Regions from separate parts of the Foliimonas ilicis genome, predicted to be linked through region 1. Evidence: predicted binding sites of a transcription regulator. Region 1 holds the regulator's gene; each other region holds the start of a gene.
What was found. The regulator LexA, encoded in region 1, represses DNA repair genes until DNA is damaged. The targets are predictions, from matches to a motif close to TGTTCNNNNTGTGTTCNG.
Positions count from the first base shown of each region.

Region 2: ABFT80_RS01970 (ImuA family protein) is a predicted target of LexA. The motif match lies at 3,025-3,042, and genes of this name have one in related genera.
Region 3: ABFT80_RS21660 (2'-5' RNA ligase family protein) is a predicted target of LexA. The motif match lies at 1,767-1,784, and genes of this name have one in related genera.

Region 1 covers NZ_JBDUUH010000002.1:34,268-41,377, forward strand. The annotation lists gene trpC (indole-3-glycerol phosphate synthase TrpC) at 1-749, shown strand, start outside; gene moaC (cyclic pyranopterin monophosphate synthase MoaC) at 763-1,248, shown strand; gene ABFT80_RS05565 (molybdopterin molybdotransferase MoeA) at 1,248-2,453, shown strand; gene lexA (transcriptional repressor LexA) at 2,558-3,277, shown strand; gene ABFT80_RS05575 (ComEC/Rec2 family competence protein) at 3,290-5,797, opposite strand; gene gltX (glutamate--tRNA ligase) at 5,916-7,110, shown strand, end outside.
Region 2 covers NZ_JBDUUH010000001.1:411,139-418,248, reverse strand. The annotation lists gene ABFT80_RS02000 (DUF72 domain-containing protein) at 1-30, shown strand, start outside; gene ABFT80_RS01995 (NAD(P)/FAD-dependent oxidoreductase) at 23-1,192, opposite strand; gene ABFT80_RS01990 (hypothetical protein) at 1,179-1,301, opposite strand; gene ABFT80_RS01985 (HpcH/HpaI aldolase/citrate lyase family protein) at 1,294-2,187, shown strand; gene ABFT80_RS01980 (DUF1737 domain-containing protein) at 2,184-2,390, shown strand; gene ABFT80_RS01975 (metallopeptidase family protein) at 2,400-2,858, opposite strand; gene ABFT80_RS01970 (ImuA family protein) at 3,065-4,066, shown strand; gene ABFT80_RS01965 (Y-family DNA polymerase) at 4,008-5,444, shown strand; gene ABFT80_RS01960 (error-prone DNA polymerase) at 5,441-7,110, shown strand, end outside.
Region 3 covers NZ_JBDUUH010000011.1:178,099-185,208, reverse strand. The annotation lists gene ABFT80_RS21670 (hypothetical protein) at 5-682, shown strand; gene ABFT80_RS21665 (bifunctional helix-turn-helix transcriptional regulator/GNAT family N-acetyltransferase) at 766-1,722, shown strand; gene ABFT80_RS21660 (2'-5' RNA ligase family protein) at 1,829-2,401, shown strand; gene ABFT80_RS21655 (ArsC family reductase) at 2,432-2,782, shown strand; gene ABFT80_RS21650 (aminopeptidase) at 2,794-4,050, opposite strand; gene ABFT80_RS21645 (LysR substrate-binding domain-containing protein) at 4,118-5,023, opposite strand; gene ABFT80_RS21640 (hypothetical protein) at 5,000-5,308, shown strand; gene ABFT80_RS21635 (YbfB/YjiJ family MFS transporter) at 5,367-6,542, shown strand; gene sbmA (peptide antibiotic transporter SbmA) at 6,642-7,110, shown strand, end outside.

The sequences.
Region 1 (7,110 bases):
TGCGCATGCCGCTTTCGGAATTGAAGGCACGCGCGATTGACGCGGATGCGCCTCGCGGGTTCCTGAAGGCGCTGGAAAATAAGCGCGCGGCCGGGCAATTCGGGCTGATTGCCGAGATTAAGAAGGCGAGCCCTTCCAAGGGGCTCATTCGCGCCGATTTCGATCCGCCCGCACTCGCAAAAGCCTACGAACAGGGCGGCGCGGCTTGTCTGTCCGTTCTGACGGATGCGCCATCGTTTCAGGGTGCGCCGGAATTCCTGACTGCCGCGCGCGCAGCCGTTAGCCTACCGGCGCTGCGCAAGGATTTCATGTTCGAGCCTTATCAGGTCCATGAGGCCCGCGCTTGGGGTGCCGACGCAATACTCATCATTATGGCCAGCCTGACTGACGACGACGCGAAGGCGCTCGAAGATACCGCTTTCGAACTTGGCATGGATGTCCTGATCGAAGTCCATGACGAAGACGAGATGGAACGCGCGCTTCGCCTGAAATCCCGCCTCGTCGGCATCAACAACCGAAATCTCAGAACCTTCGAAATCGGCCTTGAAACATCCGAGCGATTGGCCCCGATGGGGCCGGACGACCGGCTGCTGGTCGGTGAAAGTGGAATATTCTCGAACGAAGATTGCCGCCGTCTCGAAAAAGTGGGCATTGGTACATTCCTCGTCGGCGAAAGCCTGATGCGGCAGGAAGATGTCGCTTCTGCCACGCGGCGCCTTCTGGAAGGCGAACGGGTCGCTACATCCTGACGGAGACTGCCAAATGCCTTCACGCTCATTGACGCATCTTTCCGAAGGCGGCGACGCCAATATGGTCGATGTCGGCGGCAAGGCGGAAACGGAACGCACGGCCATAGCGGAAGGCAGTGTGACTATGCTTCCCGAAACGCTGCAGACCATTCTTGAAGGTAATGCGAAAAAGGGCGACGTGCTGGGTGTGGCGCGGATCGCCGGCATCATGGCTGCGAAAAAGACACATGAGCTTATTCCGCTCTGCCACCCGCTGCTGCTGACCAAAGTGTCCGTGGACATCGAACCCGATCATGCCCTGCCCGGCTTGCGCGTCACTGCACTTGCCCGCGTTACGGGAAAAACCGGCGTCGAGATGGAAGCGCTGACCGCAGCCTCTGTCGCGTGCCTCACCATCTACGACATGGCGAAGGCCATCGATCGAGGCATGGTGATTTCAGATTTGCGTCTGGTCCAAAAGTCAGGCGGCAAATCCGGCGACTATGGGGTTGCCCGCTAATGGCTCTGCTGCCTGTCGATGAAGCCCTGGAACGTTTGCTTGGCGACGCGAAAGCAATCGCCTCCGAAACAGTACCGCTTTCCGAATGCGCGGGACGCGTTTTGGCCGAGCCTGTGGTGGCGCTCAGAACGCAGCCGCCCTTCAATGCCAGCGCCATGGATGGCTATGCCGTTCGTCTGGCAGATGTCGGAAGCATTCCGGCACGCCTCACGGTGAAGGGAATCGCGCCAGCCGGCAAACAGTTCAAAGGCTATGTCGGGCAAGGCGAAGCCGTGCGCATATTCACCGGCGCGCCGGTTCCCGAAGGTGCCGATACGATCGTCATTCAGGAAAATGTCCGCGATCTGGGTTCCGACACCATAGAAATCACTGAGACGGTCGGCGCAGGACGCCACATTCGCCGTCGCGGCCTGGATTTCAACGAAGGCGACGTCCTTCTTGAAGCAGGCAGGCAACTCGACCCGGCTGCACTGTCGCTTGCAGCGGCCGGCAATCATCCGCGACTTGAAGTCGTGCGGCAGCCGCTCGTCGCCATTATCGCAACCGGCGACGAACTCATGCCGCCCGGCAGTGAAACCGCACCGGACCAGATCATCGCATCGAATGCCTATGGCGTCGGCGCGATTGCGCAGATCGCCGGTGCCCGCGTTATGGATCTCGGCATTGCGCGCGATACAAAGGGCGCAATCGGTGATCTCGTACAGGCAGCGCTCGATGCAAGGGCAGACGTCATCGTCACGCTCGGCGGCGCGTCGGTCGGCGACCACGATCTGGTTCACGATGTCCTGACTGATTACGGCATGAGGCTGGATTTCTGGCGTATCGCGATGCGCCCCGGCAAACCGTTGATGTTTGGCCGTGTCGGAGAGACGCGCTGTATAGGCCTGCCCGGAAACCCGGTCGCGAGCCTCATTTGTGCTCACCTCTTTCTCGTCCCCCTCCTGTCGCGCCTTGGCGGTCGTCCCTACGCCCCCGTAATAGAGGAAGCGCGGCTTGGGGAGGCGATGGCTGCCAACGATCATCGGCAGGATTATGTGCGCGCCAGCCTGATCGAAACCGGCGAAGGCTTAGTGGCAACACCCTTCCAAATTCAGGATTCGTCCATGCTCCGCACATTTTCGGATGCGGACGCACTCATAATTCGCGCGCCGAATGCCCCGGCCTCATCACGTGGCGACACCTGCCGTGTGACGCGGTTGAGATGAACAAAGCATCAACAGATTCATTAAAATTTAAAATATTGCGGAACACAACTGGAACAGATAGTGTTTGTTCTGGTTTTGTTTTTAATGATTCCGAGAGGCCGGGAATGCTGACGCGCAAACAACATGAGCTCCTGCTGTTCATTCATGAACGTCTCAAGGAATCGGGTATCCCGCCTTCCTTCGATGAAATGAAAGAGGCGCTTGATCTTGCGTCCAAGTCCGGCATCCACAGGCTGATTACTGCCCTGGAGGAACGCGGCTTCATCCGGCGCCTGCCGAACAGGGCGCGTGCGCTTGAAGTTTTGCGTCTGCCAGATTCAATTGCGCCGGGTCTGGCTCCATCGCCTCGAAAGTTTTCGCCCAGCGTCATCGAAGGCAGCCTTGGCCGCAAGCCGGAAACGAAGTCGCCCTTCAAAGCCGGCAATGACGACGACGCCAGCGCGGCAGTCTCCATTCCTGTCATGGGGCGTATCGCCGCCGGTGTCCCGATCGACGCGATACAGCACCGCACTCATTCCATTTCCGTGCCTCCGGAGATGATCATGGGCGGCGAGCATTATGCGCTTGAGGTCAAGGGCGACTCGATGATCGAAGCCGGTATTTTCGACGGCGACACGGTCATCATTCGCAATGCGAATACGGCTCAACCGGGTGAAATCGTCGTTGCTCTCGTCGATGAGGAAGAAGCGACGCTCAAGCGTTTTCGCAAAAAGGGCGCATCCATCGCGCTGGAAGCTGCCAATCCCGCCTATGAAACGCGTATTTTTGGGCCTGATCGTGTCAAGGTTCAGGGCAAGCTGGTCGGCCTGATCCGGCGCTACTGACGGCTCCGAGAGCTAGTCTATGACGCTGCCGGGTGACGATTTCGTACCCGGCGATAGATTTCTTCTCTTTGAATTGTCCGGGCGTTGATAGGGTGCCAATCCCCTCGCCTCACGGGAAAATGCGCGTTGCGTATGCCATGGGCGATAGGGTTTGCTGATAGCAAACTGCAATACCGCTCTTGGTCTGGGTGTTTCGCCCACAAGATCGTCGTAGGATTTACCCAGGAAAATCGCTGCGCTTCCATATTGTGCGAGCTCGCGCTTTCCAACGATTAGCGGCCCGTCGTCGCTACACGGATACTGTGCGGTCGCATCCTCAATCACGATTACAGCAGCCTTTTCGCAAAACGGTTGAGCCGCTTTGGAATCGGAAACATGCGCAATAAGCGCTCCAGACCGATGCGTAGACACGCAGGCTGAATTCGAACAGTCGAATGGTTTTCCTGCAAATTGCGCAAGGCCATTCGAACCTCGATCCGAAGCGGTGGAGTGGGGATCCTTCTTCAAGCTTTGATCTTCAGCCGTAGAATTCTTTTGCTTCGAAATCGGGGCCATCAGATTTTCAGCGTTCAATGCGCGTTTCCAATTGTCGATCGTAAACGCGTTTGGCTTTGCCCGATTGATGGCAAGGCGTTCGTTTTCCAGAACCACCCCGACGAGACGTCCATCTTCTGAAATGAGAATATCGGGAGTTTGTGCAGCAGGCAGAGTTAGGACCCCGGCCACGGCGAACGGTATCGCTAGAAGTCTGATCCGTGTGGTCATCATGGTCGCGAACACAAGCGCAATAGTAATCGCGAGCACTGAGAATATCGGGATCAGGCCGACAGCATCGATGGGTGAGCGTTCGGAAAACCAGACGGATATTTCAATCATCATGGTCAGTCCCCACCCCATTATATAGAGGAACGGCCCATCCAGATTGAAAGGCATTGCGACGGCGGCAATGACGCCGAACGGCATAACGATCGCAGAAACGAACGGCATTGCGGCAAGATTTGCCGCCAAAGTCAGCGGCGACACGCGCTGAAAATGAAAAGCTCCATATACGGTCGTAGCCAGCCCGGCGATGATTGAGGTCGCGGCAAGGCCGACCAGAAACACAACGGCCTGTCGCGATATGAAACGAAACGCCGATGGGCTGCGTTCAGGCGGCGAGCCTCGCCTTCGGGAACGATAATCGGACCAGGCAGCATAAGCGCCGATCAATGCGGCAGTCGCGGCGAACGACATTTGGAAACTTGGCCCGACGACCTCGTGCGGCGAGATAGCGATGACGATCATGGCCGAAATGGCGAGGTTTCTCATACTGAGAGCCGCCCGGTCGAACATGACCGCAATCAGCATCACCGCCAGCATGATGAAACTTCGCTGCGCCGCCACCTCGCCACCCGAGATGAAGAGATATGAGGCAATCGAAAAAAGCGCGATGAAGGCCGAGTATTTCTTCACCGGCCGCCGCGAGGAAAAGGACGGAAAAAATGCGAAGATCGTGCGTAAAGCGACCATTATCGTGCCGGCTACCAACGCCATATGCAGGCCGGAAATGGAAATGACGTGATAGATTCCGGTTCGGCGCATCGCCTCGTTGATCTCTTCCGGTATGCCAGCCCGCACGCCAACGACCAAGGCGGCGGCGATTTCCCCTTCTGGTCCGCCGATCTTTTTCCGAATACGATCCGCAATCGCATTGCGCGCATTTTCTGCGGCGTTCCAGATCGAGAAGCTGCCTGCGCTTTCCGGCATCAATTTCGGCTCACTCAGAAAGAAGCCGCTTGCACCGATGCCGTCGAAATAGCTTTCGAAAGAGAAATCATAACTGTTCGGGCGCACAGGTCCGGATGGTGGCATAAGCCTCACATAGCCCGCCACCGAACTGCCGATCCTGATCGCGTCGGGAACTGTTCTGGCACTGACGCGCGCACGATCCGGCGCATATCGCAGCGTCGGCCGCGACGTTTCCAGAACATCCAGCGTGAGCCGCACGCGACCGCTTGACATGCGCTCGATCGAAACAACGCTTCCCGTCAGATTGGTCGATATTTCCGAACCCAAAACTTTGGTTTGTGCGCGCCAGGTTTCGAGTTTTGCCAATGCAATGCCTGACGAAACCAGAAAAACTGCAAACATCAACAATCGCAAAGTTGGCATTGAACGAAGGAATAAAACGAATGGAAGCAGGCATATCGGCGCGAGAAATACCGGCCATGCCGCTGGTTCGCCTGGCATTGCGAAATACAGAATGATCCCAAGCCCCAGAAAGACCGGGATCAGAACGAATGCCGTGCCGCGATCGATCTCGACGTTGAAGGCTTTGGATAAGCCCGTACCGAAAATACGCAATTTTTCGACCGGACCGGTCGGTTTTGACCGGTCAATCGGCCGCTCATCAACAAGCGCGTAGGGCTGCGTTGTGTTGTAGTCAGGGGCAGTATCCAACAAGACAGGCGAGGCATCGCTCATCACAGATGCCAGAAGCGAACGCTCGCTTACGTCGCCGACAGATGACTTTCCCGCCATGCCCGCCTCCGGCTTGCGCCAGAGCACCCCTTGAACCCCTCACCCCCTATGCTACATGAACCCGACTGAAACGCCATGCGCCGAACCTCTTTCGCGCATTCCAAATCTGGAACCCTTTATGTCCGAAAAAATCGTCACCCGTTTTGCGCCATCGCCGACCGGCTATCTGCATATCGGTGGCGCGCGAACCGCGCTGTTTAACTGGCTGTATTCCCGCCATACCGATGGCACGATGCTTCTGCGCATTGAAGATACCGACCGCGAGCGCTCGACCGACGCAGCCACGGCGGCGATTCTGGACGGCCTGAGCTGGCTCGGGCTGAAATGGGAGGGCGAGCCGGTTTCCCAGTTCGAGCGCGCGCCGCGTCACCGCGAAGTCGCAGAACAACTGGTGCGCGACGGCAAGGCTTATTACTGCTTTGCCTCGCCAGATGAGCTGAACGAGATGCGCGAAAAGGCGCGCGCCGAGGGTCGCCCTCCGCGCTATGATGGTCGCTGGCGTGATCGTGATCCATCCGAGGCTCCGGCAGGGGTCAAAGGCGCTATCCGCGTGAAGGCTCCGATGGAAGGCGAAACAATCGTCATGGATCGTGTGCAGGGCGAGGTGCGTTTTCCGAACAAGGATCTGGACGATTTCATCATCCTGCGCTCGGATGGCAACCCGACTTATATGCATGCGGTGGTGGTCGATGATCACGACATGGGCGTCACCCACATTGTTCGCGGTGACGATCATCTGACGAATGCTGCCCGCCAGACGATCATTTATCAGGCCATGGGCTGGGACGTGCCTGTTATGGCGCACATTCCGCTGATTCATGGTGCGGATGGCGCAAAGCTGTCGAAGAGGCACGGCGCGCTTGGTGTCGAGGCCTACCGAGCAATGGGCTATCTGCCGTCCGCTTTGCTGAACTATCTCGCGCGCCTCGGCTGGAGCCATGGCGATGACGAGATCATGAGCATGGACGATATGATCCGCTGGTTCGACATCGGCGATGTGAACAAGGGTGCTGCGCGCTTCGATTTCGCAAAGCTTGAAGCGGTCAACGGCGTTCATATGCGTCAGATGCCCGATGGGCAGCTTCTGGAGATTTTCATCAACACCCTGCCCTATCTGGAAAACGGCAAGCTGATTTCAGACAATCTCACCGACGAGCGCAAGGCGCAGTTGCTGGCAGCACTTCCCGGCCTCAAGGAGCGTTCCAAAACGCTTGTCGAACTCGCGGAAGGCGCTGCATTTCTGTTCAAGTCGCGTCCTCTCGATGTCGATGAGAAAGCAGCGGCACTGCTTGGTGCCCCTCAGAAGGCAATTC
Region 2 (7,110 bases), on a different contig from region 1:
CTTTCGCTCAAATCATCGATGCTTAAATGACGTTCAGCTCGCGAAATGGCCGATTCTCGGCAATCCGCTCATAACCGAATGCCGAGCAATCGATGCTTCGGTATCCGCCATGAACGATCAGTTCGGCAATTGCCTTGCCGACTGCTGGAGCCTGCTGGAGTCCGTGGCCGGAAAACCCGTTGGCGAACAGAAAATTCGTCATCTCGGGATGCCGCCCGATCACCGCATTCTGGTCGAGCACATTGTAATCATAGTGGCCGACCCATGCGCGTGTCGGCTTGATCGCCTCGAAGGCGGGAACGCGCGTTGCCAGAACCGGCCAGATCACCTCTTCGAAAAGCGGCCAATCGGGATTGAAATCATTAGGATCAGCGGGGCCGTCTGTATCTTCTGGCTCGGCACCGCCGGTAATGTAGACGCTGCCTTCCGGCCGGACATAGACACCGCTCGGATCGACCATCAAAGGCATATCGGTAAAGCGGTCATGCGCTTCGAACACGAAGACGTTGCGCTTGCGCGGCTCGACGGGAAGGACAAGCCCTGCCATCGCCGCAACCTTGCCGGCATTCGGCCCCGCCGCATTGACGACGATGCCTGCCTCGAGCTTATCGCCGCTTTCCAAAGTCACCGAATCGACGCTGGTGCCATTGCGCTCCATCGCCACTACCTCGCCTAAGATGAGATCGACGGACTTGCTCTTGAGCGCCTTGCGGAACAGCAGAAGTAGTGCATGCGCGTCGAACCAGCCCTCGCCCGAACGGCCATAGGCGCCAGCAACTATGCCTTCCGTCGAAATCCAGGAAAAGCGGCGCTCAAGCGCTTCAGCATCTTCCAACAGAATGTCGGCTCCCTCAGCCTCTTGCGCACGGTGATTGGCTTCCAGAATGCTCTGGCCGTCATCGCTGGCGAGAATGAGATAGCCCTTCTCGCGAAAGCCGATATCCGCCTCTTCGCCGAATTCCTGTTTGAGCCGCCGGAAAAGGCCGAGCGTAAACTGCGAAAGGCGAATATTTTCAGGGATAGAGAATTGCTGACGGATCGAGGCGCAGGAAAGCGTCGTGGCGGCTTGAGAGAATTGGGGATCGCGTTCGATCACGGCGATCGAACCTGAAAATCCTTCCTCGCGCAGATAATAGGCGACGGCGCTTCCGACAATCGCTCCACCGACGATGACGACATCATAACGCGCCATGAACCAGACCTTTTTCAGCTCGAATCGTCGAGAGGGAACCAGTTTCGCGGCCTGTTCGCAAGGGCTTGCGCGTCGCCTGTTTGAGATGCATGAATTCGCCCATGCTCAATCAGATTTTCCGCCCGCGCCGCTCGGTTCTCTACATTCCCGCTTCCAACGAAAAAGCGCTGGCAAAGCTGGAAAGCCTCGCCTGCGATTGCGTTATTTTCGATCTGGAGGACGCCGTCGCGCCATCCGAGAAGCAGGCGGCGCGCGACAGGTTGAAGGCGCTGTTTTCAGCGCGCAAGCCAGGACGCGAAATGATCATCCGCATCAATGCACTTTCGGGCGAATGGGGCGCGGAAGATCTGACCGCCGCGATGGAATGCGAGCCGGACGGCATCCTGCTTCCTAAGGTCGATACCGCGCGTGACATTCTCGAAGCGGGCGACGTGCTCGACGACAATGACGCGCCAGATAGCGTCAGGCTATGGGCGATGATCGAGACGCCGAAGGCGATGCTGAACATCGGTGCTATTGCCGAACTCGGACGAGACCCTGCAGCAAGGCTTGCCTGCTTCGTCGCCGGGACCAACGATCTCGTCAAAGACACCGGCATCCTTGCGACGCCGGACCGGCGCTATCTCGTGCCATGGCTGATGCAAATGATTCTGGCCGCCCGCGCTGGCGGGCTCGAAATTCTCGATGGCGTAAGCAATGATTTCCGCGACATCGATGCCTTCACCAAGGAATGCACGGAAGCGGCGGCTATGGGTTTCGATGGCAAGACGCTCATCCACCCGGCGCAGATAGAACCGGCAAATCGTGCCTTTTCGCCATCAAATGAAGCGATTTCCGAAGCTAATGATATCGTTTCGGCTTTCGCTTTGCCCGAAAATGCTGGAAAAGGTGCAATCTCGATGAATGGCCGCATGGTCGAACGCTTGCATCTCGCGCAAGCCGAAAAACTGCTCGCCAGAGCGGGCGAAACGAACATTTCGAAGGATAAAGTATGAAACTCTACCGCCTGCTGACCGCCGTCGATGATGCAAGCTTCTGTCATAAAGTAACGGCAGCGCTCAACAAGGGCTGGCACCTTTATGGCTCGCCCACTTACGCTTTCGATACCGCCACGAACACGATGCGCTGCGGGCAGGCCGTGGTTAAGGACGTCGAAGGCAAGGAATATACGCCCGACACGAAACTCAGCGAACACTAATCCAGAAAACTACTGGCCAAGCTCGCCGGCGGAAGGCTGATTGCTGGAATCAGCTTCCTCTTCCAGCCTTTCCATATCGTCGTCGGAAAGGCCGAAATGGTGGCCGATTTCGTGGATCAGGACATGGGTGACGATGTCGCCCATCGTCTCCTCGTTTTCGGCCCAATAATCGATGATCGCCCGCCGGTAGAGCGTGACGCGGTTGGGGCCTTCGCCCGTCTGCGGGTTCCAGCGTTCGGCAATGCCGCGCCCTTCGAAAAGACCAAGCAGGTCGAAAGGCGTTTCCAGCGACAGATCATCCATGATCTCGTCGGTCGGAAACTCGGCAAATTGAATGATGATTTCGCCGGTAAGCTTGCGGAACTCTTCCGGCAGATGCGCATAAGCTTCCAGAGCCAAAAGCTCCAGCTCATCGATGGAAGGCGAAAGCTGATCGTGCCAGGAACGGGTCTTGTAGATACGGGCCATTTTTTGTCCTTTGACGGGCATATAGCCTTTCATGCTGCACCTTTCGAGTGGCTTTCTCGAAAGCCGGAGAAATAAGCCGCACTGCCCGGCTGCTTTGTGAATCGCATCCACAGGAATAAATTCTCCTCTATGCCGCTTGACTCTTCGGGTCGGCTTTGGAATCTATAGGAACATAACAGGAACAATTTTCGGAAAGCATTACCGTCATGGCGACATCAGCCGTGGCGCGGGAGACACTTTTTTCCCTGCGCCGGACAATAGCCAGGATCGAAGGGACCCTGCCCGAAAGGCTGGAAGTGCCGCTCGATTCGCAGCAGTCCGATGATGGAGACATCGTGCTCCGCCATAATGGCGTGGCCGTTCCAAAAGACCCTTATGTGCCGACCGGTGTGCAGAATTTCGATGCAGCCCTGGGAGGCGGCTTGCCGAAAGCGGCACTGACGGAAATTCATGGGCACCAGACCCGCGATGCCGGTTCGGTCGCAGGCTTTGCGCTTTCTCTTGCCGGGTTGATGTTGAAAAGGGCGGAAGAGCGCCTTCCCATTTTATGGATCGGCACGCATGAAATCTTTCAGGAAGCAGGGTTTCCCTATGCGCCGGGGCTTCATTCCCGCTTCGGAATAAAGCCCGAAAACCTTCTGATTGCCCGTATGCCCAAGCTTGTCGACGCATTGTGGGTGGCCGAGGAAGCAGCGCAGTTGAAGGCGCTTTCGCTTGTCCTTCTGGAAATTCGGGGCAATTCCCAAAGGCTGGACCTGACCGCAACACGGCGCCTGCATCGGCGCGCGCAACTCGCTGGCCGTCCGATTTTCCTTTTGCGGCAGGCTGCAGAGCCGGAACCGACCGCAGCCACGCTGCGGCTGGTTATATCGCCTGCTCCCGCCGCATCCCGCCAGACCATGGAAGGCGCGCTCGACGGCTCGATCGGGCCACCAGGTTTCACGGTCAGGATCGACAAAAGCCGCCTTGCCCGAACCGGACAGTTCACCCTGGAGTGGTACGCCGATGACTACGCATTTGAGGAAAGACGAGCCGCGCTGCCAGAGAATACTCGCAGTGTGGTTTCCGCGTCTGACCATCGAACGGATATTGCGCAAGCGTCTGGGGAGGTCTTGGCGTTCAAACCGGCAAACGCAGACGCAGCCCTTGGTGGTCAGCCATCGCGAGAAGAACGCCCAGCGCATCGCGGCAATCGACGAGCAGGCTGAACGGCTCAAGCTGAAACGCGGCATGGGCATTGCCGATGCACGCGCCATGCATCCCTCCATCGAAATCGTGGAAGCCGATCCTGATGCCGACCGGTTGTTGCTGGAAAGTCTGGCCGATTGGTGCGACCGCTATACGCCGCTGGTGGCGATCGATGGAACGGACGGCCTGCTGCTCGACATCACTGGCTGCGCGCATCTTTTCGGCGGCGAAAAAGCACTGCTTGACGATCTCCTGGCGCGGTTCTTCCATCAGGGTTTCGATGCACGCGCAGGTCTCGCCTCAACGCCCGGCGCTGCATGGGCTGCGGCCAGATTTTCCAGCACGCTCATTCTAGAAGATGGCGGCGAGAAGGATTTTCTGGCGCGCCTGCCTCTTTCCGCCCTTCGCCTCCAGCCGGAAACGCGCACCAGCCTCGAAAGCGTGGGCCTGCGTACGGTTGGCGCCGTCATGCAGGCACCGCGTGCACCGCTCGTTCGCCGTTTCGGAAAGTTACTCATCCTGCGGCTCGATCAGGCCTTGGGGTCCATAGAAGAAGCAATCTCGCCCCGCCTGCCCGTGCCGCCTCTTTCGGTGGAGCGCCACCTGCCGGAACCTGTATCGGCGATCGAGGGCGTGGAAGGGCTGATCTTTCAACTTGCCGGAACTCTGAAAGAAGATCTGGAGCGCCGCGCGGAAGGCGCGCGCGCCTTGCAGCTTTTGCTGTTCAGAGTGGACGGCATGGTCAGCCGCATCACCATCGGCGCATCGCATCCGCTGCGTGAGCCGGCCCTTGTCCAAAAATTGTTTCAGGAACGGCTCGGTGCACTCGGCAATGAAATCGACGCTGGCTACGGCTTCGATCTCATAAGATTGTCGGTTCTGGAAACCGCCAATTTCGACGCAAGGCAATCCGATTTGACGAATGCTTCAGCCGACGACGGCGAAGGTCTGGCGATATTTACCGACCGTATTCGTGCGCGGCACGGCACCGATGCCGTCTTGAGTAGCGTTGCAGTCGAAAGCCATATTCCCGAGCGCGCGGTGATGTCGGTTCCTTTTTCCGCAGCTCCTCGGCAACAAAAGGAAAACCCGCAGCCAATATCGGCGGAAAGGCCGATCCGCCTGTTCTCCAATCCCGAACCTGTCGAAGTAAGCGCAGTCGAAGTACCGGAGGGGCCACCCAGCCATTTCCGCTGGCGGCGTGTTTTCCACAAAGTCGCGCATTCCGAAGGGCCAGAGCGCATCGCGCCGGAATGGTGGCATGACGGCATAGAGGCTCCGACGCGGGATTATTTTCGTGTGGAAGATGAAGAAGGCCGCCGATTCTGGCTCTACCGCGAAGGTCTTTACGGCAAAACACCGCCGCCACGCTGGTTCATGCAGGGGATTTTTGCATGAACGCGCCCTCATATCCCGAATTGGGCTATGCCGAATTCGGCGTTCAGTCGAATTTCTCTTTTCTGCGCGGGGCATCGAAGCCTGAAGAGCTTGTCGTTGCAGCGACGATGATGGGTCATTCTGCGATGGGGCTGGCAGACTGCAACACGGTCGCGGGCGTGGTGCGCGCCTGGCAACAGGCAAAGCAGACCGGCATTGACTATCATCCCGGATGCCGGCTGGTCTTCGCTGACGAGACTCCGGACATTCTCGCTTATCCGCAAAACAGGAAGGGCTGGGGCCATCTTTGCCGTATGCTCACGCAGGCGAACGAAAGAGGAGAAAAAGGCGCACCAATCCTTCTGCGCGAGGATTTTTTCGAATGGGGTGCCAACATATCCTTCGCCGTCCTGCCATTGCTGGAAAATGAGCAGAAAGCGAATCTGAACTTCCTGAATGAAGCGCGCGAGGCCTTTGGACAGGCCGTACGAATTGCCGTGGCGCCGCTTTATCACGGCAATGACCGTTTTCGCATAGAGCAGGCAGCAGCACTTTCCCGCGCAACGGGCCTTTCGCTGATGGCCACGAACGACGTGGCCTATCACGTCCCGGAGCGTCGATCTCTGCAGGACATAGTGACCGCGATCCGTCTCAAGACGACAGTCTTCAAAGCGGGCCACGCGCTTCAGGCAAATGCCGAACGCTACCTCAAGCCGTCCCTGGAGATGGCCCGGTTGTTTCGCGCTTACCCGCAAGCAATTGCTGAAACAGTACGCTTTGCCGAAAGCCTGAAATTTTCGCTGAAGGAACTCAAATATTATTATCCCGAGGAGTCTAGCGGCAAGAGCATTTCACCTCAGGCCGAACTTGAAAGGCTGACATGGGAAGGCGCAGCATGGCGTTACCCTAAGGGCGTTCCGGAACATGTTCGCGATACGATTAGGAAAGAACTGACGCTTATCTCCGAAAAGGAATACGCACCCTATTTCCTGACCGTTCACGACATAGTTCAGTTCGCTAGAAATAAGGGAATACTTTGTCAGGGGCGCGGCTCGGCAGCAAATTCGACGGTCTGTTTCTGTATGCGCATAACCGAAGTCGATCCCGACCTGATTGAAGTTCTCTTCGAGCGGTTCATATCGACTGAACGCCATGAGCCGCCTGATATAGACGTCGATTTCGAGCATGAGCGTCGCGATGAAGTCATCGAATATATCTACACAAAATACAGCCATAAACGCACAGCCCTCGCTGCAGCCGTAACCACCTATCGTTCGCGCTCGGCCATGCGCGAAGTCGCCAAGGCACTTGGTTTCTCGGACGACACGATCGATGCACTGGCAAGCTCGACATGGCGCTGGACCTCGGAAGATCTCGGCAAGACGGAAGGTCAATCGGCCGGGCTCGACATGAACGTGGCACTGACGAAGCAATTCTTCGAACATGCCAATGCGCTTATGGGCTTTCCCCGTCACCTCACCCAGCATGTCGGCGGCTTCGTCATCACCAATGACCGTCTCGATGAGGTGGTGCCTATCATCAAGACCGGCATGGATGAGCGCCGAATGGTCGAGTGGGACAAGGACGATCTCGATTCGGTCGGCATTCTCAAAGTCGATGTTCTGGCGCTTGGCATGCTTTCCTGCCTACGCCGAGCATTCGATCTTCTGCACGCCAATTATGACGC
Region 3 (7,110 bases), on a different contig from region 1:
CCATATGAACCAGCAATCCATTCATGATCGCATCATGTCCAGAAAAGACGGCGGTGCTGCCGTGGAGGAAACGCCCGAAGTTCCTCGTGAGCCGAAGAAGCGCTGGGTGCGCACCGCACTGATTTCGGTAGCAGGCATTGCGGTTGGGATAGCGGCGGGCATTGCCGCGATGCAATTTTCGGCCGTCAAGGATGTCTTCGCGCAAGACGCATCGGTCGCGGCTGGAGGGCCGAACGCGGCATTGCCGGATACGCCTTTCCTCGCTCACGCCAAACAGGCGGGCCTGACCACATGCGGTACGGTCTTTCCGGTTCTGGGGCAGATACTTGGAGACGGCGCGCAGTACGATGTGCATTCGGAATGGAACCAGACCGAGCCCAACAAGCATGCCGTACAGGCGCTTGTCGGCATGAACTACGCTACTGAATCCTACAGCGGAGCGGCAGCAGGAGTTGTCTTCGCATCGCCAAACGGGTCTGCCTGTGAAGGCGCAATGGTCAGGATCGCGCCATTCTCCATGAAATGCCAGGATGTACTGGCGGGCTTCCCCGAAGGCGCCGCGCTCGTATCAAACCTTGGCCAGGTGCCACTCTATAAGCTGCCCAGAGATGGCGGGCAGGTGCTGCTGATCCCATCGGGCGAAAGCTGCACTGTGGTTTCCGTCGTTCAGGCGGCGGGGTAAGGGCAACAAAGCCGAAAGGCCCTTGCGGATTGTGAAGGTTTGATCCCATATAGTTGCATAATACAACAAAATGGGTAATCAAAGTGACCACGGTACCGGCCTCTCAGATCGAACTTATCCGTGACGCATCGCGCCGCCTTGTCCGGGAACTTGGCTTCATGCGCGATGCCCTCGCCGGAACCGGGCTGCCACCATCCTCGGTCCATGCTCTGCTGGAGATCGATGCGAAAGGCGCGATGACGGCCAACGAGTTGGCCGATCTTCTGGCTCTGGAGAAGTCGAGCGTGAGCCGCTTGCTTCGCAAGCTCGTGGACACGGGAGAGGTGGTGGAGACGCCCGGAAAGGCGGATGGCCGGACGAAACTCCTCTCGCTCACGATCAAGGGACAGACGACGGTGTCCGGCATCCACAATTTTGCCAAGCGGCAGGTGAGGGAGGCCTTGGCGCGCTTGAGCCCAAGCCAGCACGGAACTGTCGCCGATGGCCTCCGGCTCTACGCGGACGCGCTCGCCGCTGGTCGCAAGATTGAGGATACGCCGTCCGCCATCACCATCGAAACGGGCTACCGCCCCGGTGCTCTGGCGCGATGCACGGAGATGCACGCCCATTATTACGCACGGACCGCCGGTTTCGGCCGCCCGTTCGAAGCCAAGGTCGCCGCTGGACTGGCTGAGTTTTCCGAAAGAATAGACCGGCCCTGCAACGGGCTCTGGCTTGCCGTTCGAGAGGGTGAGGTCGTCGGCACGGTGGCTATCGACGGTGAGGATTTGGGTTCCGGCATCGCTCATCTGCGCTGGTTTATCATCGGGGATGATGTGCGAGGTCAGGGGGTAGGCAGGGAACTGCTGTCTGCGGCACTCGAATTCTGTGACCGGCAGGGTTTCCGCGAGACGCATCTCTGGACATTCCACGGTCTGGACGCCGCCCGGCACCTCTATGAGACGCATGGCTTTTCATTGGCCGAAGAATATTCCGGAGGGCAATGGGGCAAAGAGGTTCTGGAGCAGCGCTTCGTCAGGCCGATCGGGCGCGCGGAGTGACCTCTCCCTGGCGATGATACAATTCATCGAAATTCGCTTGCGTATGTTCTTGTTTTGTTCTTAGTTAAAGAAAAATGGAGGGCGAGGCATTTCCTGGGAGGAGTGCATGAGTCAGTTCAGCTTTGATTTTGGTGATCCTGAGCCAAAGCGGCGTAATCGTCTTTTCTTCACGTTGTTTCCAGACAAGGAAACTGCGTTGAAAAGCCAAAAGATAGGTCGAGAGATCAAATCCTTGGCTGGCATAAAATCCCGCATGCTGCCGATTGAACGCAGGCATATGTCACTCAATCATGTGGGCGATTTTACGCGGCTCAAGTCGAAGACAATCTTTGCGGCAACGCAGGCGGCAAAGTCGGTTACGGCAGCACCGGTCACAGTTACGTTGGATCGGCTGATGACATTCAACGGCAGACCAGCCAATCATCCGTGCGTTCTATATGGCGAGGCGTCCAACGCATTGGCGGCATTCCACCAGAGCCTTGCACTCGCAATGTTGAGGTGCGGTCTGAGGGCGGGGTTGGATTTTACCCCGCATATGACATTGCTTTATTGCCCCGAAAACATCCCTTCGCGCGAGATCGAGCCCATCAGCTTTGTCGCGAAGGAGTTCTTTCTCGTCCACAGCTTATTGAGACGAACGCAGTACAATGTGGTCGGCAGTTGGAGGCTGTGCGGCTAAAACAGCCTCTCATTGCGCAAGGAGATCGAATTGAGCGTCACCATCTACGGCATCAAGAACTGCGACACGATGAAAAAGGCCCGCAACTGGCTGGAAAGCCATGATGTGACCTATCGGTTTCACGACTACAAGGCCGAAGGGGTCGAGCGCGGCAAGCTGGTCGAGTGGTGCGACCGGGCCGGTTGGGAAACGGTGCTGAACCGTGCCGGCACGACCTTTCGCAAGCTTCCCGATGCCGACAGGCAGGACCTCGATGCGCAGAAAGCTATAGCGCTCATGCTGGCGCAGCCCTCCATGATCAAGCGGCCCGTGCTTGAAACGGACGGAAAATTGCTCGTCGGATTCAAGCCGGAACGCTATGAGGAAGCGTTCGCGGCCTGACTATTTGAGCTTTACGCCCATTCGCCCTTGCGCATGACCGGCGAGCGCGAGCCGTCCTGGGCGATGCCATCGACGTCGATTTGGTCGGAACCGATCATCCAGTCGATATGGATGAAGCTCTTGTTGCCGCCCTGCGCCGCAATCTGCTCCGGCGTCAGCGATGCGCCATCGATGAAGCATTTCGAATAGCACTGGCCGAGCGCGATGTGGCTGGCGGCGTTTTCGTCGAACAGCGTGTTGAAGAACAGCAGACCGCTTTTCGAAATCGGCGACGAATGCGGCACCAGGGCCACTTCGCCAAGCCTACGCGCGCCTTCGTCCGTATCGAGCACCTTGTTCAGCACTTCCTCGCCACGCGTGGCTTTCGCTTCGACGATCCGCCCGCCTTCGAAGCGCACGGAAATGCCGTCGATCAGCGTGCCCTGATGCGACAGCGGCTTGGTGCTGGATACGTGGCCTTCGACGCGATGCGCATGCGGCGTCGTGAACACTTCCTCGGTCGGGATATTCGGGTTGCAGGTGATGCCGTTTTTCGCGGTCGATGCACCGCCATGCCATTCATGACCATCCGCCAGGCCGACCGTGAGGTCGGTGCCGGGGCCGGTGAAATGCAATGCCTGAAATGACTTTCCGTTCAGCCATTCGGTGCGCTTGCGCAATTCCGCATTGTGATGCTTCCACGCTGCGACCGGATCGGCGACATCGACGCGCGATGCGGCGAAAATGGCATCGGCAAGCTTGGCCACCGCCACGTCTTCGGCGTCATTAGGAAACACCTGCTTCGCCCAGGAAAGGTTCGGGTAGGCGACGATATTCCAGTTGATGTCGAAGCCTGCGATCTTTTCCAGTGCTGGCTGGTAGGCGATGGAATTCGCCTTGTTGGCGCGCGAAACCTTGGTTGGGTCTTCCTTGGCCAGAAGCATCGGATTGTCGCCTGCGATTGCAAGGCGTGCCGCGCCGTTTTCGAACGCTTTGGCCATTCCCTCATAAAGCCAGCCGGAAGCCCGGTCGAAGCTTGCGTCGGGGCCATGACGATAGCGTGCGAGCGTCGTTTCCTCGTCCGAATAGAAGGTCGTCACCAGACCGGCGCCCGCGCGATAGGCATGCTCGGTGATGCGGCGCACCAGCGGCAGTGCCGCTACCGGCGCGGTCATGACCAGATCCTGCCCGGCCTGAAGCTGCAGGCCGATTTTCACCGCGACCTCTCCCAATTTATCCAGTTTTTCGGGATCGATGGAGGCGGAAACGTCGCGAATATGTGAGGTCATGTCTGCTTTCCAAATCTTGCTGTCTTGGTTTTACATAAAGTCTGATGGCGCTTGTCGCCATATTATTTCAGCGTGGCGGGCACATGCGGTCGATCGTGCTCTGGATTTCCGCAAAAATCCATCGCTTGAATCCATTGACGTTTTCACTCGGACGGCGGTTCTTGGGCGTCGCCAGATAATAGCCCAGCCCGCTTTTGGCGGACGATCCGAATGGATCGACCAGACGCCCATCCGCCAGCGCATCCGCCGCCAGCAATTGCCAGGCAAGCATGATGCCCTGTCCGGCAATCGCGGCCTCGATGCAAAGCACCGGATCGGTAAAAACAGGCCCGGATTTCATCGAAATATTCTCGATGCCCGCATTTATCAGCCAGCTTTCGGATGAAAACATCGTGTTCTGATCGGAAATCATCGGGAATTTCGCGAGATCGGCGGGCGTTTTTATCTGTGCCGCCACGCCCGGCGCGCACACCGGGAATATTTCCTGCGCAAGCAGAAGCTCGACATTGGTATTCGGCCAGTCGCCCTTGCCCATGCGTATCGCCACATCGATGTCCGACCGGTCGAGATCGGCAATCTGCACGGACGCGTCGATGCGCAGGCTGACTTCGGGATAAAGCGCCTGATAGCGGCTGAGGCGCGGAACAAGCCATCGCGAGGCGAAGGCCGGAGCGACGGAGATGACGAGTATGTTCGCGGCATTGTCGTCGGCAAGTGCCACAGCCGCTGAAAGTTCGCGAAACCCGGCGGAAAGGCGTGCGCCCATCACCTGCCCGAACGCGTTGGCGACGAGCCCGCCCGAAGTGCGCTCGAAGATCGCCCGGCCAAGCTGGCTTTCCGTGCGGTTTATCTGCTGGCTGACGGCACTTGGCGAAACGCCGAGTTCGTCAGCAGCGCGTTGAAGTGATCCGCATCGGTAGACGGCTTCGACGGCGCGAAGGCCGTTGAGATGGACGCGGTTGAGAGCCTGCATGAAGTTTTTCTAAACTCGTTCACTGTGAATCTGGATTGTGATAAGCTCTGTATAAGAACACTATACGGAAAACCTAAAGAAGGCGATCTTGTGATGTTCAGCTTCTTTTCATTGTCCGATCGTTCAAACGAGCGTGAAAGCCGCGAGGCACAATGGCTGGCCTGGAAGCGTGATCCGCTCTCGCATCCCGACCTTGCCCGCATGTCCTTGCGTGAATTGGGCGATCTGCCGCTATTCCCCGTAAAATTCAGACAAAGTGAAAAACACTGCGCCGACCAGAGATAGGCTCTGGACCAGTGTTCGGAGGTTGATCGGCGCGACTATGGCAATATGGTCCGTCGCCATGCGCTCTGAGTCGTCTTCTCCCTTTCGTTATGCAATTGCCGGAATGATCGCCATGGCCGTCGCCATGGGCTTCGGGCGGTTCGTCTATACGCCAATCCTGCCCGGCATGATGGATGAACTGGGTCTGTCGGCTGCCAATGCTGGCCTGATCGCCTCTGCGAATTTTCTTGGCTACCTGGTCGGCGCCCTTCTGGCTGCGGGCGGATGGGCGCATGGGCGAGAGCGTCCGATATTCCTGGTGTCACTTGGCGCAAGTGCTTTGCTTTCCGGCATGATGGGGCTGACCGACAGCATCGCGATTTTCCTGATCGTTCGGTTTCTGGCGGGACTGGTCAGCGCCTTTGCAATGGTTTTCGTTTCCGCCACCGTGTTCAGCCATCTGGCGCTGGCCAGGCGCGAGGATCTTCAGGCGATGCATTTCGGCGGCGTCGGGCTGGGTATCGCCGTTTCGTCGGCGATGATGGCGGTTTTGATCGTGCAAGGTGCCGCGTGGCCCGCCGGTTGGCTGGGCTCGGCGGCTCTGTCGGCGTGCGGCTTCGTCATTGTCTGGTTGATGCTGGATCAGGGGCCGGTCGTCACCGGAGAGGCGCGCCGCGAGCCGAAACTGCCGAAAAGCACGGCACTCGCCAAGATGATCGCCGCTTATGGCATTTTCGGCTTCGGCTACGTCATCACGGCCACATTCCTTGTCGCGATTATCCGTCAGGGCGATTCAGGCCCGGTGTTCGAAGCGATCGTGTGGCTGGCCACCGGGCTGGCGGGCATTCCATCGATATGGCTCTGGAACAAGGTCGTGGCCCGCATCGGTCTTGCGTCGGCTTTCGCATTTAGTTGCGTTGTCGAGGCGGTAGGCGTCGCGGCCAGCGTCACGATTGGCGGCTACACGGGGCCGCTTATCGCCGGTGTTCTACTTGGCGGGACGTTCATTGCCGTCACGGCGATGGGCTTGCAGGCAGGTAGACGCCTTGCGCCTCTGTCTCCGCGCAGGATCCTTGCACTGATGACGGCCTCGTTTGGCCTTGGCCAGATCATCGGTCCCATATTTTCGGGAATAGTGGCCGAGTGGACCGGCGGTTTCGTTGTGCCGTCACTGGTTGCAGCGGCTTCATTGCTGGTTTGCGCAGGCATCGCATGGTCGGCGCGGGCGTCAACAGATTCGCCACAATTCAGGTAGTGAATATATCTGCTTGTGTAAGGCATTTTCTTTCATCGGAAGGAAACATGACTGCAAGACAGGCAGTTTTGTATCGCGTCCTGAAAGGAATTTTCCGACGTGTTCGTTTCCTTCTTTCCGCAGCCGAAGCTGTTCTTCACTTCGGCCGTCATGTGGAGCCTCGCGCTGATTCTGGCCTGGTTTTTCGGCGGTGCGCAATTGGGGGCCGTCTTCGGTCTGCCGCCGGTTGCTGCAGGTGCTCCGCCGGTCGTCGGCGTGGCGGTTTTCTGGTCTGCGCCCTTCCTGTGGTTCTACCTGTACTTTCTGTACGGCGTCCTTGCCTTTTATGCGTTCTGGAACTGGTACGCGCCGCATCCATGGCAGCGCTGGTCGATCCTCGGCTCGGCACTGGTTTTGTTCGTCACCTATTTTCAGGTGCAGATCAGCGTCGAGGTCAACAATTGGTACGGACCGTTTTTTGATCTGATTCAGGGCATCCTTTCCAAGACGGTTACGTCAACCGAAGGACAGCTATACGTCCAGATCGGAACCTTCACCTGGCTGGCGCTGCTGGGCATGAACATTGCCG